Regions from separate parts of the Prochlorococcus sp. MIT 1306 genome, predicted to be linked through region 2. Evidence: predicted binding sites of a transcription regulator. Region 2 holds the regulator's gene; the other holds the start of a gene.

Region 1 (7,900 bases), 720 kb from region 2:
ATCATCCACCAACACAACCTCTCGCCCCTCAACGCTGTTGGGGAGATCGGTGGGTTGCACCATCCGAGTACCGACTCGACCCAGATCATCACGATGAAAGGTGGGGTCCAAACTTCCCTGATCAATGCTATGGCCAGCAATGGGTTCCAACTCTTTGGCCAAGACACGAGACAGATGAACCCCTCGCGTAGGAATTCCCAGGAACAAAAGCTCCCGACTATCAGAAACAGACTCGATTACTTGAGAAGCAAGGCGCGAAAGGGTGCGACCGAGCTCCTGCTCAGAGAGGATCTCAACCCGTTCATCACTACCTTTGTCGATCATGGTCGTGACGATGAAGACGTGAGTTTATGCCGATCTTCTCCTGCCTCCAACAACAATCAATGCGTAAAAGCTGACGGAAGTCAGCACAAATGCAGACCAAGACCAAAGGAGGAAGTAACTTCAATCCGGAGAAGTCCTTAATAAGCAATAGCCGAGTGTGAACATGTCCAGCAGCAGTTCCGGAAATTCAAGGCATTTCGGCCGGGTTGCACCTGTAGTGCTGGCGATCCTTGATGGCTGGGGACATCGTGAGGAACTTGAGCACAACTCCATCCGTAGTGCTGAGACTCCAATCATGGATGCCCTATGGCATGCCTACCCCCACACCCTGATCGAAGCCAGTGGTGCCGCTGTCGGGCTGCCAGACAACCAGATGGGCAACTCTGAGGTCGGTCATCTCACCATCGGTGCTGGCCGGGTGATCCGTCAGGAACTCGTTCGCATTAGTGAAACCGTACAAGCCGGAAGACTGGGGCAAACTCCTGCCCTGATTGCCTTAGCCGAACGGTTGCGCAAGTCTGACAGCACACTTCACCTGTTGGGACTCTGCTCCGATGGCGGTGTCCATAGCCATATCAACCATCTCTGCGGTCTTTTGCACTGGGCTGCCGCCGCTGGGCTCAACAAAGTGGCATTGCATCTCATCACCGATGGACGAGACACCCCGACTCAAAGCGCGAGCAACTACCTACACCAAATCGAAGACGCCATCAACGCCAGTGGAGTAGGTGAGTTGGCCAGCCTCTGCGGCCGCTATTGGGCCATGGACCGTGACCACCGCTGGGAGCGCACGATCAGGGCCTATGAGGTACTCACGGACCCAAATCAATCGATCAGCAGAGTCACTGCCGAAGACGTTCTCAGCGCAAGTTATGCCAACGGCACCACCGACGAATTCCTAGAACCCACACGTCTTAGCAATAACTACTTCAAAGACGGGGATGGCCTCGTGATGTTCAACTTCCGTCCTGACCGCGCCAGGCAATTGGTGCAAGCCCTCACTCTTCCAGACTTCGATGGTTTCCCTCGAACCAATCAGCCCAGCCTCGATGTCGTTACCTTCACCCAGTACGAACACGATCTCCCTGTAGCAGTTGCCTTCCCAGCCGAATCACTCGACGATCTGCTCGGTCAGGTGGTCTCTGAACACGGCCTACGCCAATACCGCACCGCCGAAACAGAGAAGTATCCCCACGTCACATATTTCATGAATGGTGGCATCGAACAGCCACTAGCAGGCGAGGAGCGTCATCTTGTGCCATCCCCCCGCGTGGCCACCTACGACCTGGCTCCAGCGATGGCTGCGGACACGCTGACCGAGAGTTGTGTGAAAGCGATTGAGAGTGGCGTGTATTCACTGGTCATCATCAACTACGCCAATCCAGACATGGTCGGGCACACCGGTGTGATGGGAGCCGCTCAGGAAGCCATCAGCACCGTGGACCGCTGCATCGGCCGATTGCTGGATTCGACCGGACGAATGGGCGGCACTCTGTTGATCACGGCAGACCATGGCAATGCTGAACTGATGCAAGGTTCAGATGGTCAGGCTTGGACGGCTCACACCACGAACCCCGTGCCTGTGATCTTGGTCGAAGGAGAGAAACGCAAGCTGTCTGGCTACGGCAATGACGTCCAGCTGCGTGCAGGCGGTGGCCTGGCTGACATCGCACCCACGCTGCTGCAACTGCTGGATTTACCTAAGCCCGATGCCATGTCAGGCTTAACGTTGATTCAAGCCATTGAGTCACCAACACCCTCTGCAAGACTCCCTCAACCCGTTTGAGGCGAACGATCACGAGCTGAGGTCAGAGCATGATCAACACATCCCTAGACTGAGGCCATGATTACCTCTGTTCTCTCCTGGGTCTGGGTCGCTTCTGGCGTGCTCTTGATGCTGTTGGTCCTGTTGCATAGCCCCAAGGGTGGTGGCATGGGAGGGATATCCGCTAGCGGCAGCTCCAGTTTCACAAGCACCAGCAGTGCCGAGGCAACCTTGGACAGGATCACCTGGACATGCCTAGCCATATTCTTGACTCTTGCAGTGATCCTTAGCGCTGGCTGGCTCACTTGAGCTGAGCTTTGATTCCTCCGTAGGCAAGCAAGATCATTGCCAAAAGGATTGAACAAACATGTGATGAACCTCGCCAATCGAGATCGAACTCATCACCATGTTTTTGCATGCCAAACTGAAACTTAACCCCTCCCTGCATAACTCAGAAGCAAGGCAGCTAGTGGAATACACCTCAAAGCAAAAAAGAAAGTTGAGCATGGCAACAGGAAGGAAAGCAGGCCCATCCAAACTCACCGCGATTTAGCATAGACATAGCTTATTCAAAAGATTGCCTGCCTTAAGTTATTATTTAAATAGGTAATTGCATTCGATCAGCAACATGCGCTGGCCTAAAGCAGCAGCAGGAACGCAAAGACCATCTTGGGCACAAGAAGAATCTCATCACTGAGCCAAAAAGCAATTTTAGTGATGCTTAATTAAGCACAGATGGCTCAAATTACATATCAAGCTATGTTGTATACGATAAGCAGCAAAGACAATGAAGAGAGAATCTCTGATGCATAGTCGAAGAATTACAATCTGCTTCTGCGGCTTATAATGAAAACAACAACAAAACGAAGGGATGAGAAGTCAAGCATCAAAGTGTCTTGCTCCCAAAAGCAAGTCAAAGCTCCTTTGCTAAAATCAAGAGGCTAAACACTATGCTCCAAATGGGATTCAAGCTATAATCAAAGTGTAGGTGATGGCGACTTGCTCTATTGATTTCTTATCGACAAGACATTTATCGGAAACCCAAAATGGCAAAGGCACCAGAGGAGAAGACGTCAAAAGCGCCAGAAGAAAAGATCACGACCGATACAATCATCTTACTTCTTATCAGGATTACTTTTATTGTTTTTGACTCATTTAAAAGGCTTGTCTCTCTGCTTAATGCTGGGGTAACGAAAGACACACAAACGAATGAAAAGCAAATAGTTCCCGCCAAGGACTCAAATGATAAGCTAAAAGGATTACTCAAGAAAGAATTAGTTGACCTGGTCATTGCCTATGAGAAAGAAACAGGTATTGACCATCAAAGCGTCAAATAATTAGCCGGTCCGCAGCTCAGCGAGAGGCTGCCAGCCCATTCAGTGGCATTCTTGCCAGCAAATCAGTGTCCCATAAAAAATCATTTGCCCTGAAAATCAAATGCCTCCCAAAGGAAAAGAACTTGCAACAATCATAGAGAAGGCCTCTCCTTTATATGATTACTGGAAATCACAACAAAATGAAGAAGACGAAAAGGCGAGATTGTCAAAGGCAAGCTCAAGTAGTCCGGCATCATATCTATTCAAAGAAGAGCCATACAAATGGGAGAACCTCTATCAAAGTATTACCAGGGAGGTTGCAAGAGGTGACCGAGACTCAATCAGAGGCCTAAGGGTAATCCTCGATACGATCAACAGTTCAGAGAAAGAAAAGATGCTGAAAGCATTTGGCGACAACAAAATCATTGAAGGGGAGATGCTATTACTGGTCAAACAGGAAGGCGCAAACAAAACATCAACAAAGAAGAATTTATTTAGATTTGCGCGCATACTATTTGCGATCTTCACTAATCCATATGGCATCGAAATGAAGCGTACAAAAGCACACATTTATGAACGCACTGGTGCCGCTATCTATGCATTAAGGAAAGCGATATCATAAAAATTTCTACAGTAAGTTCGGCTTCAAATTGATCTGTCAATGCAAGCATCAAGACAGCAATGATCATGACTCTTGATCAGCACAACTCTCTAATAGTTACTACCAGCGATCGTCCTTGATATCGGCCAAAAAAAAGCACCCAGGAGGGTGCTTTTGATCTGTTCTTGATGACATGTAACTTGTGACTTGTGGGACTCCGAAGAGTCCCGGCTTTGATCAGTAGTCGAAGTCACCACCCATGCCGCCACCGCCTGCAGGAGCTGCCTCCTTTTTCTCTGGTAAATCAGCAACGATGCACTCAGTGGTCAGCACCATGCCAGCAATCGAGGCCGCATTCTGCAAACCAGAACGGGTGACTTTGGCAGGGTCAACAATGCCTGCAGCAAGCATGTCGATGTAATCCCCAGTAGCAGCGTTATAGCCGTCACTGATGGGCCTGCTCTTGACGTTCTCGGCCACGACAGCACCATTGGCGCCGGCATTCTCAGCAATGCGCATCAAGGGAGCAGCCAGGGAAGCCTCCACGATGTTGGCACCGATCAGCTCCTCACCGCTGAGGTTGCTATTGGCCCACTTCTGCAGATCAGAAGCGAGGTGAGTCAGTGTGGTGCCACCACCTGGGACGATGCCTTCCTCAACTGCTGCCTTGGTGGCGTTGATGGCGTCTTCAAGACGGAGCTTCTTGTCCTTCATCTCGGTTTCGGTGGCAGCACCCACCTTCACAACAGCAACGCCACCGGCCAACTTGGCTAGTCGTTCCTGCAGCTTCTCCTTGTCGTAGGTCGAGTCAGTCTCGTCCATCTGCTTTTTGATCTGCTCGCAACGCCCTTTCACCGCCGTCTCATTGCCCTCGGCAACGATGGTTGTGGTGTCCTTATTGATGGTCACACGGCGCGCTGTACCAAGCATTTCCAGCTTGGCATTGTCCAATTTAAGACCGGCGTCTTCGGTGATCAACTGACCATTGGTCAGCACTGCCATGTCTTCGAGCATGGCCTTACGGCGATCACCAAACCCAGGCGCCTTCACGGCAGCCACATTCAGCACACCACGAAGACGATTGACCACCAAGGTTGCGAGAGCTTCCTTCTCAATGTCCTCAGCAATGATCAGCAGGGGCTTGCCAGTGCGGGCAATCTGTTCAAGCACAGGCACCAGATCCTGTACCAAGCCAATCTTCTTATCAGTGAGGAGAATGTAGGGCTCATCCAGCACAGCCTCCATCCGCTCAGTGTCAGTGGCGAAGTAAGGGGAGATGTAGCCCTTATCGAAACGCATCCCCTCGGTGACCTCCAGTTCAGTGGTCATCGACTTGCCCTCTTCAAGAGAGATCACACCTTCCTTGCCAACTTTGTCCATGGCGTCAGCAATCATCTGACCCACTTCCTCGTCGTTGCCGGCAGCAATGGTTCCACACTGAGCAATGGCGTTGCTGTCACTGATCGGCTTGGCCAGCTCCTCAATCTTGCTCACGAGGAAGTCGGAAGCCTTGTCGATCCCCTTCTTCAAGGAGATTGCATTGGCACCAGCAGCCACATTGCGCAAGCCGGCCTTCACCATGGCATGAGCCAAAACAGTGGCTGTGGTCGTGCCATCACCTGCAGCGTCATTGGTCTTCGAAGCTGCCTGCCGGATCAGAGCAACACCGGTGTTCTCAATGTGATCTTCAAGCTCAATCTCTTTAGCGATGGTGACGCCATCGTTGATGATTTGGGGTGCACCAAACTTTTTCTCAAGCACCACATTGCGGCCTTTGGGCCCCAGTGTGACGGCCACGGATTCGGCCAGGATGTCAATGCCGCGCTCGAGGGCACGTCGAGCTTGCTCGTTGTAAATAATGCGCTTAGCCATGGGAGGCGTTGTCCTTTAAAAATGATGGATTTGGTCAGTTGAAAGCCGGTGTCAGCCGCAAAGATCAGTTGACGACAGCCAGGATGTCCTTCTCGGACAACAGCACGTACTCATCTGTGCTGAGCTTGATGTCTGTACCTGCGTACTTGCTGTAAAGAACCTTGTCTCCAACTCCCACTTCGGGAGCCTGGCGGGAACCATCGTCATTGCGCTTTCCAGGGCCAACTTGAACCACCTCGCCCACCTGGGGCTTTTCCTTGGCGGTGTCAGGCAAAAGGATGCCGCCCGCAGTTTTCTCCTCTGATTCAGAGACTTTCACAAAAACGCGATCTCCGAGAGGCTTAACGGTGGAGACGCTGAGAGAAACAGCTGCCATGGGTGTATTGAAAGAGCAAGAACAGGGCGCCTAAGCACCACATAACGACCTGGAGTAGCACTCGTGGCCATTGAGTGCCAACCCTATGTGTGTTGATGCTGTGCCGACTAGTCGATCCCTGTGCGGGTCACCGAACCCTGAGAAGTTCTCACCATGCAGTGGTAATGTTGCGCCGCTCTGTAAGGGCATGCGTTAGACACGCAACCCCTGCAAAACTCTATTTTCTTATGGCCGCTGCAGCTACCGCCACCGCCGGCACCAAGGGCGTCATTCGCCAGGTGATTGGCCCGGTTCTGGATGTGGAATTCCCTGCCGGCAAGCTGCCCAAGATCCTCAATGCCCTTCGTATTGAGGGCAAGAACCCATCCGGTCAGGATGTTGCCATCACTGCCGAAGTGCAGCAACTCCTCGGCGATCATCGAGTGCGTGCGGTCTCCATGAGCAGCACAGATGGTCTTGTTCGTGGCATGGAAGCCCTCGACACCGGCTCTGCAATTTCCGTGCCAGTTGGTGAAGCCACTCTGGGCAGGATCTTCAACGTGCTCGGCGAACCAGTTGATGAGCAGGGTCCTGTTACAACCGATGCAACTGCCCCGATTCACCGGCCAGCGCCAAAACTCACTGAGCTAGAGACCAAACCAACAGTTTTTGAAACTGGCATCAAGGTGATTGATCTCTTGGCTCCTTACCGTCAAGGCGGCAAGGTTGGCCTCTTCGGTGGTGCCGGTGTGGGCAAGACCGTGCTGATTCAGGAGCTGATCAATAACATCGCCAAAGAGCACGGTGGCGTGTCTGTCTTTGGTGGGGTGGGCGAGCGCACTCGTGAAGGCAACGACCTCTACGAGGAATTCAAAGAATCCGGAGTGATCAACTCCGACGACCTGTCGAAGTCGAAGGTAGCTCTTTGCTTCGGGCAGATGAATGAGCCCCCTGGCGCCCGGATGCGCGTGGGTCTTTCAGCTCTCACCATGGCTGAGCACTTCCGCGACGTGAACAAGCAAGACGTGCTGCTGTTCATCGACAACATCTTCCGTTTTGTGCAGGCCGGATCAGAAGTCTCTGCTCTATTGGGTCGCATGCCTTCCGCCGTGGGCTACCAGCCCACCCTTGGCACCGACGTTGGTGCACTTCAAGAGCGCATCACATCAACCCTAGAGGGATCGATTACATCGATTCAGGCCGTCTACGTTCCAGCAGATGACCTCACCGACCCCGCACCAGCCACAACTTTTGCCCACTTAGACGCCACAACTGTGCTGGCTCGTGCATTGGCCGCCAAGGGCATTTACCCAGCTGTGGATCCTTTGGATTCCACCAGCACCATGCTTCAGCCATCAGTTGTTGGCGATGAGCATTACCGCACAGCACGAAGCGTGCAGGCCACACTGCAGCGCTACAAGGAACTGCAAGACATCATTGCCATCCTTGGTCTCGACGAACTCTCAGAAGATGATCGCCGCACAGTAGATCGAGCCCGCAAGATTGAGAAGTTCCTTTCCCAGCCCTTCTTTGTCGCCGAGATTTTTACCGGCATGTCCGGCAAGTACGTCAAGCTGGAAGAAACCATCGCCGGCTTCAATATGATCATGGCCGGTGAACTAGACCATCTACCTGAGCAAGCCTTTTACCTGGTTGGCAATATCGAC
Region 2 (7,900 bases):
TTCCAGGGGTTGCTGGAAACGCAACAGCCCTTCCAGCGCCAAATCGGACCCTTCAGGCTTCAAGGCAGCTACCAAACCCAACAGATCCTCACGCTGGCTGAGCGGCTTAGGCAGGCCTAACCAAGAGTGAAGCGCGGCCGGCGAGGCAACCATCAGAGCCACACCATCCCCCAGCTGGCGCACAATCTCGACAAGCTCCTGATCGCCAAGTTGATGCTGATCAGACAACTGGGAAACATCAAGAGCCTGTTCCAATACCCCCCGGCCGGACGCAAGCAACAGCAGGTCATCGTCGATCAATGCTGTTGCCAAAGGCTGGGGATTGCGTCCGCTCAAAGCCCCTTTGCCACTAATCACTCCCATCCCCCGATAGCGGCTGATCTGCAGATCTGTGCCAGCCAAGCTGCGTGCTTGCCAAAAGCGCTGCAAAAACCGCCTCGCACCATCCTGATCTCGACTCTCTAGAACCAAAAGCCAACCCATGGATCCTTCTGACCCGTTGGGTTCCAACAGAGCCATGCTCACTTGCGGACCAAGCCAGTCGACCAACTCCGACTCAAAATCCAAACCAGCGAGTGCGAAAGCACCATCACGAATCTGCTGAGCACCATCGCGAGCCTTACGACGGTTGCGTGCCGGAGCTACAGCCTGGGCATAGGCCGGCACACGCACGGGATCCATCAACCAATGAACGGCAAGAGCAGCCTCTCGAGGCACAAACCTTGCAGCACGTGGCAACTCCAGTGGCTGATCAACCAAACGCAGAGGGTTTTGGCGGGCCATAGCCCATCCAAGCCCCGCCACCAATGAGAACAGGACAAACACCGTGGCCAGCACGGCAATCAAAAACGGGCGGGCCTTCATGGGCCGGCAATGGGACTCTTTAGATCATCTTTATCCATTAATCATCTGATCGTCTTGCGCCCAGTATGAAGCGCTCACAAAGGCAACATCAATGAGTCGATTGACAGGCCTGTTTGCGCAAGCCAACTGAATCGCGAACAGCAGCAAAATTTCCGCCACAAAATCTTGTCGAGCTGCACGACGAGAAACACGACAGCTGCAATCTGGGAAGAAGCATCGAGACTTGGTGATGCTGGATTGCAAGCAAACTGCGCCAACCCTGAGGCCGGCTTAGTGAGTTCGTGACAGAGCACAAAAGAAGGGCGCCCCCCCCCGTACCATCAAGATCCCGACGTCACCGCTTTGGAGTCGCTACCGGCACGACAACAGCAGGTGCTTCAAGCAACGGTGCACCACTACGTGGACACGATTGAGCCCGTCGGCAGCAAAACCCTGGTGCAACGCTTTGGCCTCAAAGCCAGCGCCGCAACGGTTCGTTCGGCAATGGGGGCCCTTGAACAGCGTGGCCTGCTCACCCAACCTCATACTTCGGCGGGAAGAGTTCCGAGCCCGCAGGGCTATCGCCACTATGTGGACTGCTTGCTGCCGCCTCCTGGATCGGCGGCGCAGCACCTGGAACGGGAACTGACAAACCTCAGTCTGCGCTGGGCAGCTCTCGATGACTTGATGTGGCAATTGGCCCGTCGCCTCACCGATTTCACCGGCCTGATGAGCTTGATTACCAGGCCAGCACGGCCTAAGCCAACGCTTCAAGCCGTACGCCTGGTGCGCAGTGGCGACCGGCTGCTGGTAATGCTGGTGGAAAGCTCCAACCAAGCCAGTCATCTCAATCTGCGGCTGCCCCATGAAGCGAGCAACGAACTCGAAGCCATCGAGGAGTGGATCCGCGATCAACTGGCCACAACGGGAAACGGCAGCCTCGACTGGTCGAGCCTGCCACCGCAGCTCAATCTGAGCGGATCTTTACTGCGAGAGGCGATTCACAGCCACAGCCAAGCCCAGACACCGGCTGAATCAGATGCAGTCTTCCACGGGATGTCAAGGCTGCTTGCGCAGCCAGAATTCAGCAGTAGCGCCAGCCTCCAACCTTTACTTGAACTGATGGATACACAACCAGCGGCAGTCGTACCCATAGGAGGCAAAGAACTAGGCGGAATTTGGATTGGCGCAGAACATCCACAGAGCGCACTCAATGCCTGCTCAGTTGTGCAAGCCGTCTATCGCAGTTCCGGAGAAGGTATCGGCCAAGTAGCACTGATTGGTCCAATGCGCATGGCATATGCCACCGCAAAGGCAGCCGTCCAGCGTGTTGCTCACCACCTCGACAGACTGTTGTCGTAAGACAATCACCAAATCCAACAAAACTGGCCGTCATGCAAGCAAATATGAAATCTGAGCCAAAGCATTCACATATCGGAACTACATAGCGAAGCATCGGCTAATGACGTGAGGGCAAAGCCAAAACAGCCCCCAGAGAAGGAATTCCAAGAAAAGAAATTTTGATTAATTCCAGCAAAAAACTGCAGAGATTAAATCCCAAACCGGAGGGGGGCTCAAAACTATTGATGTCAAGCAAAATAATTCAACAAGGCTTACGATAAAGTACGAACAAAATATGGCAACAATGTCAAGGCAACACTAAATATATTTGACAAAGACTTTGGACAATGCATGAATCACAAGATTTCACCAAGTGCAAGACAAAGCAGAGCAAAGTTCTATGTCAAATACAATCCACACAAGCAATCTTGCACGAGCGTTCCTGCATCAACAACTTTTACCCTGGATGAATTAAGCACAAGAAATCATTCCAACTTCCTTGCAAGACCAGAGGTATAAACATAAAAAAATTAGGCCAATCACACGAAGCGAAGGTCATCAATAATGCAGAAAGTCTTCCCCCTATTGATAGCAGAAAAAGTACACATCTGCCTGCAATCTCCTTGTTAGACTATAAGTTGGGATGAAGTGCTTGCCAGCATGCTCCTCAAGACTTGAGAAAGAAGAGTTTACTTTGCAAAGGCTTGCAATATCAAGAAATACTAGTGATGTGAATTCAATAATTGTTTTGTGATCAGAGCCGCCTAAAGGTATAGCTATACCTATATAGCCTATCCTTAATTGCTGATCAATGGCAAGAAGTGTTTGCCCTGAAATAGGTTGAATATACTTCAGACTGCTGCCTGCCGAATGATTGTTGTAATTGATGTACCTGGCAGGGAAAATACTAACTATTGAATCAGAGCCACTTTGATACTCTACTAGGATATGTAACTGATTAGGATGAATCTCCCTATCGGCAAGTAATGCATATACATCTAGAGGTGAAAGAATCTGTATTGAAGAATTCTGGATTGCTACAGACGAGCACCAACCTTTTTGAGATATTGGTAAAGGCATATATATTCCTTCTTGTAGTAGTGAGAAATTTGCCGTTGAATTAAACGCTTCATTATGGTCAGGAGGGAGATGAAAGAATAATTGCGGAATACAATAGAATCTATTGTTGTGTGCCAATGTTAGCCACTCAGCTATTTGGCCATTAGCCATTTTGTTAGAAAAAATACCAGCTTGTGGATCATCTAATAGAAACGCCACATCCTCTACCCTACACTCATGTCCCAAAAAGTATTCTGAAGTATCTAGGGAATTAGCCTCGGACAAAGTAGATACAGATAAGTAGGATTGGATTCCAGTGATCCATTTATTTGGGGCGTCAATATCTCCATTGACGATGGTGCCATCTAAAATATTTGGGAAAAGAGAGTGTTGCCTATCTTGTGATTCCAAATCAGTCAGGACAATTGGAAAGCTTAATACGAGTCAAATAGCAAAAGCTATAAATTAGTGTGTTTTAATGTATATCATGAAACAAGGGCAAAGGGGGCAATAATTCTGAATACAGGGAAAAGAAAGCTATAAGTATTAAACAAAATAGTACCGCAGAGTATTTTGGCCCATATCGAACGACGATGACAGAAAGAAAACCTTGCTAAATCACGTAATACAAATCTCGGAGAATCAATTGGGTAGCTATATCAAGAGTCTCGTTAAGTAAATGCAATGCAAACAGGGGGAAGCAAAGGGCGAGCTGTTCGAGTATTAAATACAGCCTTCTGGATCAACTCTGTTTGCCTTCTGACTTGGACCTCAGTTGTATTGGGAAGTGGAAACAAGCTCTGTTTTCTTCTTAAGATTACGTTAATACTTTAGCTGGAGTGTAAATTAGTATTATTGAAAATTATGCTCTTACAGTCCTTCGGCGGTGCTAAATCTCACCAATATCGAAAGTACTTCTTAAATGCTCGCCTTATATCACTTCTGAGGCATTTTCCCAATCCTTAATATCTTACTGGGAGAATAGGGAAATTATTCAATTACACCAAAAGAAGGCTAGAGGAATTTATTTGTAAGCAAGTATCATAGAAAGAGATTGCATGGCAACATTCAGGATCGAAGGTCAACTTATCTGGAATGATAAAATTGAAGGTTTATATACAAAGATTTAACTTGGACAGATAAACTAGAAAATCCAATACTAACATATTCATTAGATAAATACACTCTCAAAAAAATGCAGGTAGAAATCATTCTCGAGGGCTGGGGGCCATTTACCATGCAATAGTACTCTCATTTCCTATATAGATAGATATGCTCAGACTGCTTGTAAGTCTATCACTATTAAGGTATAATATTGACCATGAATATACTCATTCAAGGTGAAAATACAACTTTACACATCAGCGAAATCAGTATGCATGAAATACTGGTATTCAGAGAAATTATATCTCCATGAGTTGCTAATCGATGAGATTGACTGTAGAACTGAAGATTACGTATTGCAATGGCTTAGATACAATACACGTCAAGTTTGCAATGATTTGCCCATAAATAATCTAAACATCCAAGTCAGTGATATTTTTTATTCCCATTACAAAAACTCTGTTGACGTTTTTGCCAATTGCATGATCTCCACTAATAAATATGCCAGGGAGAATAGCCAGCTACTTGGGATGGGTAAGGATTGGCAAAATGTTCTATTTTTAGGTGTTGATAATCATCGCTATACATCATTTTTTGATTGGTTAAAAGATGAAATTAATGGTGCAAAATATATTATACAGCCAAGCTCATTTGATCCGAAAACCCGTAGATATCACAAGCCTATACGTGGTTACACTATGGAAGAACTTCTTGATGAGATGCAAGAAATTCAAGCCGGTATATTGGTTACGGTGAATAATGATGACCTGTTCAAGTTTTCTGTAGAAAATGGCATTGATTTATATCTATTGATCCCATTCCTTGGACTAGAGTTAATCGTAATCAATAATGATCCTGGCGACCTAGAGTTACATGGCCATTTGCTACGTGCAGCGAATCACAAGAATTTTGGCATTACTAATATGGGTGTATTGTCTGAATATTGGGACAAAAAATACAAAAACCGTATGAAATATATAGGCATACCTCAAGATTACAGGAACAGAAAGATGGGAAAGCTTAGTGATGATTACAAAGTAATAGTTCTATCTCAAAGTCGGTGGGGAGCTACACAAGCTTTTAAAGTCCAGATTTCAGATATCCTAAATACCATGCAAAATCCATTAACTGAACTATCCCTCTGGTATTTATCTATCCATAGAATTCTACAGATTTCTGATACATCAGAACATATTAAAGCGCAGCAATTTAGAAACATGCATCTGATATTTTACTATGCTGCACAAGCACTTAAGCATGACATAGTTAATAATATTTGTACCGAGAGAAATGTCGAAATATATGGAGATGAGGGTTGGGAAAACGTTTGCCCTGGTTATTTCAAAGGGCATTTAAATAAGCAAGAGATGGCGACCTTGTTTTCCAAAAAAAACAACCTGTTTCTATTGCTCAACTTTGGATTTACATACCTTGACCATAGTGGGCCAATCTATGATATGGTCAAAGAAGGACTAAGTTGGATAAACGTCCCTGCTATTGTAAAAACACCAGAACTAGAAGGTCTATCAACTATAGAATACTCCAACTATAATGAGCTGAATACTTTAATTGAAAATGTTAGAGAGCCCTTCAATCAAGCTCATGAATCACTCTCAAGCCTGCATAATATCTACAAGCAAAGCACATTAAATATCATTAGCTTTCTCAAGAAAAGGGGGGCTTCAGATAATGGAATTGAAGTTGACAATGACCTATTCACTAAGTCATATGAACAGCATGGCAAATTGCTCGAGTCATCGATAAATGCCTATCTTGAATCTAATGAAGAAAGCCTTAGGCATTGCATCCAGAAATATTCGAAGTTACAGCTTTACATTCATAATGATGAATAGTTTAGTCTTTCATAAAAAAGTTCTGCCTATCGAGCCTATTTGGGAGGCTCCTTCTTGAATATCAGACCATTCGGCTATTATGTATATATGCTAAATTAATTCCAAAATGGCGGAGAGTTGAACTGCGCATAAGACCCAAGCGCTTTTCAATGAAGACATAACATTAGTTAGATCTCTATTCCAGATAATCAAAAGACTTCTGGCTTATTCTACAGTGATTTAACCTACATACACATGGCTAATATTAATCGGCCGGTGCTCATGTCCACCATTCACTTAATAAATTCAAGAGTGATCACCATTGAGCCAGACAAACCCTAAACGAGTTAATGCGCTGACAATGGACAACACAATGGTTATTGATGCTGTTGCTGCTGCCGTCTTACTGAGCGAAGTTCGCTTATACCAGGGCATTCAAGAAAAAGATGCTGTTCGCTCCCACGGCACTGGGAAGATAAGGCCTCAATGCCTGATTGATTTGGTGTACCTGTTCCTGAGAGTGCAGCTTGGTAACACCAGTTGAACTGAACAGCGTCTTTAAGATTGGTCTCCTTCACCCCGAGATCTGATGGTATGGCTTTTTCTTAAGCCGGAACAGGCTTAATGGGAGCGCTAAGTAAAGTCAAAGCAGCCATAACAGTTCACGATAAGTAGAGAAGAGCAGAGTGGAACACTGGGGTTAGACAATTAAAAGGTTTCTCAATATCTGGAATCTTTTTGGTGGATGACACTACGCCACACATCAACTTCAGCAAACGACCTCACCTGGCCAAAAACGATTGCCATGAGCTTGGGATCTACGCCTCAATCAGATAGCAATACAGGGCGTTCAATTTGTGTATTCTTAATTAGCACTAATCCAAAAGGGATTACAATCATGTACATCATCACACGTGCTGGCATTGTTTAAAAGCTGTACTGATCGGTCTACGCATTGATCGATAGTCAAATCGCAATCAGCCGGAAGGGGGGTAAATGAAAAAGTAAGTACATGACGTACTCCCTGTATGGGGGGCACCCCACGGTGGAATGTTCTGGAGGGGTAGAACAAAACCGCTTGACCTGGAGTATCAGGTGAAAAATTGTAATGCGGAGGGTCATAGGTCCCATTATCCAATGTAAATAGATTTGCCCAAGGTGAAACATACTGCTCGAATTTGTCACGCTGAAAAAGAAAACCCATATACCCCGTTCTCTTCGAGATTTGTCGGGACTGAGCTGCCTTGACAAAGCTTGTAGCACCTCTTTCTTCTTTCTGTGAATTCAAGTAGATCATTAATTTTGGGGTCCACGAATTAAAATGGTTGTCATAGTGCCAAATATCAGAGCGGGTCTTATCGTTTGATTTCTTCGAGGTAAAATCAAGATTCCATATCAAATGAGGAAAATTCGTTTGCGCTAATATTAACTCAAGCACCTTGCGCATAATCCCTGCTTCTACAATAGCTTGAATAAGCTCCAATGTTAAAGGCTTACCAGAAATAGAAAAAGTAGAGATTAGTTCATTGCAGGTATTACGATCTATTAGATCCTCCTCAATCTGGTAGCCATTTACATTAAGTCTGTTAGCAGGTTCGGCAAAATCCTTGCCGTCCTTAAATAAGGGTGGATAGAGATCATCGTTGAGAATCTTTACTACATCATGATATTTCGGCATTGACTTGGATCCTGATAGTTTCTGGTCCAACAGTGTCAGCCAA

Evidence for each region. Region 2 encodes HrcA, which represses chaperone genes, less so after heat shock. Its sites were predicted from a motif close to TTAGCACTCNNNNNNNNNGAGTGCTAA; they were not measured.
Region 1: groES (co-chaperone GroES) is a predicted target of HrcA. The motif match lies at 6,309-6,335, and genes of this name have one in related genera.

The regions. Positions count from the first base shown of each region.
Region 1 is NZ_CP138959.1:226,096-233,995, reverse strand. It holds gene pyrR (bifunctional pyr operon transcriptional regulator/uracil phosphoribosyltransferase PyrR) at 1-324, opposite strand, end outside; gene gpmI (2,3-bisphosphoglycerate-independent phosphoglycerate mutase) at 488-2,110, shown strand; gene secG (preprotein translocase subunit SecG) at 2,168-2,398, shown strand; gene SIB74_RS01135 (hypothetical protein) at 3,136-3,426, shown strand; gene SIB74_RS01130 (hypothetical protein) at 3,527-4,027, shown strand; gene groL (chaperonin GroEL) at 4,244-5,878, opposite strand; gene groES (co-chaperone GroES) at 5,943-6,254, opposite strand; gene atpD (F0F1 ATP synthase subunit beta) at 6,482-7,900, shown strand, end outside.
Region 2 is NZ_CP138959.1:2,025,145-2,033,044, forward strand. It holds gene SIB74_RS10195 (DUF3352 domain-containing protein) at 1-864, opposite strand, end outside; gene hrcA (heat-inducible transcriptional repressor HrcA) at 1,207-2,205, shown strand; gene SIB74_RS10205 (hypothetical protein) at 2,767-3,654, opposite strand; gene SIB74_RS10210 (hypothetical protein) at 4,623-6,200, shown strand; gene SIB74_RS10215 (hypothetical protein) at 6,541-6,723, shown strand; gene SIB74_RS10220 (tetratricopeptide repeat protein) at 7,045-7,900, opposite strand, start outside.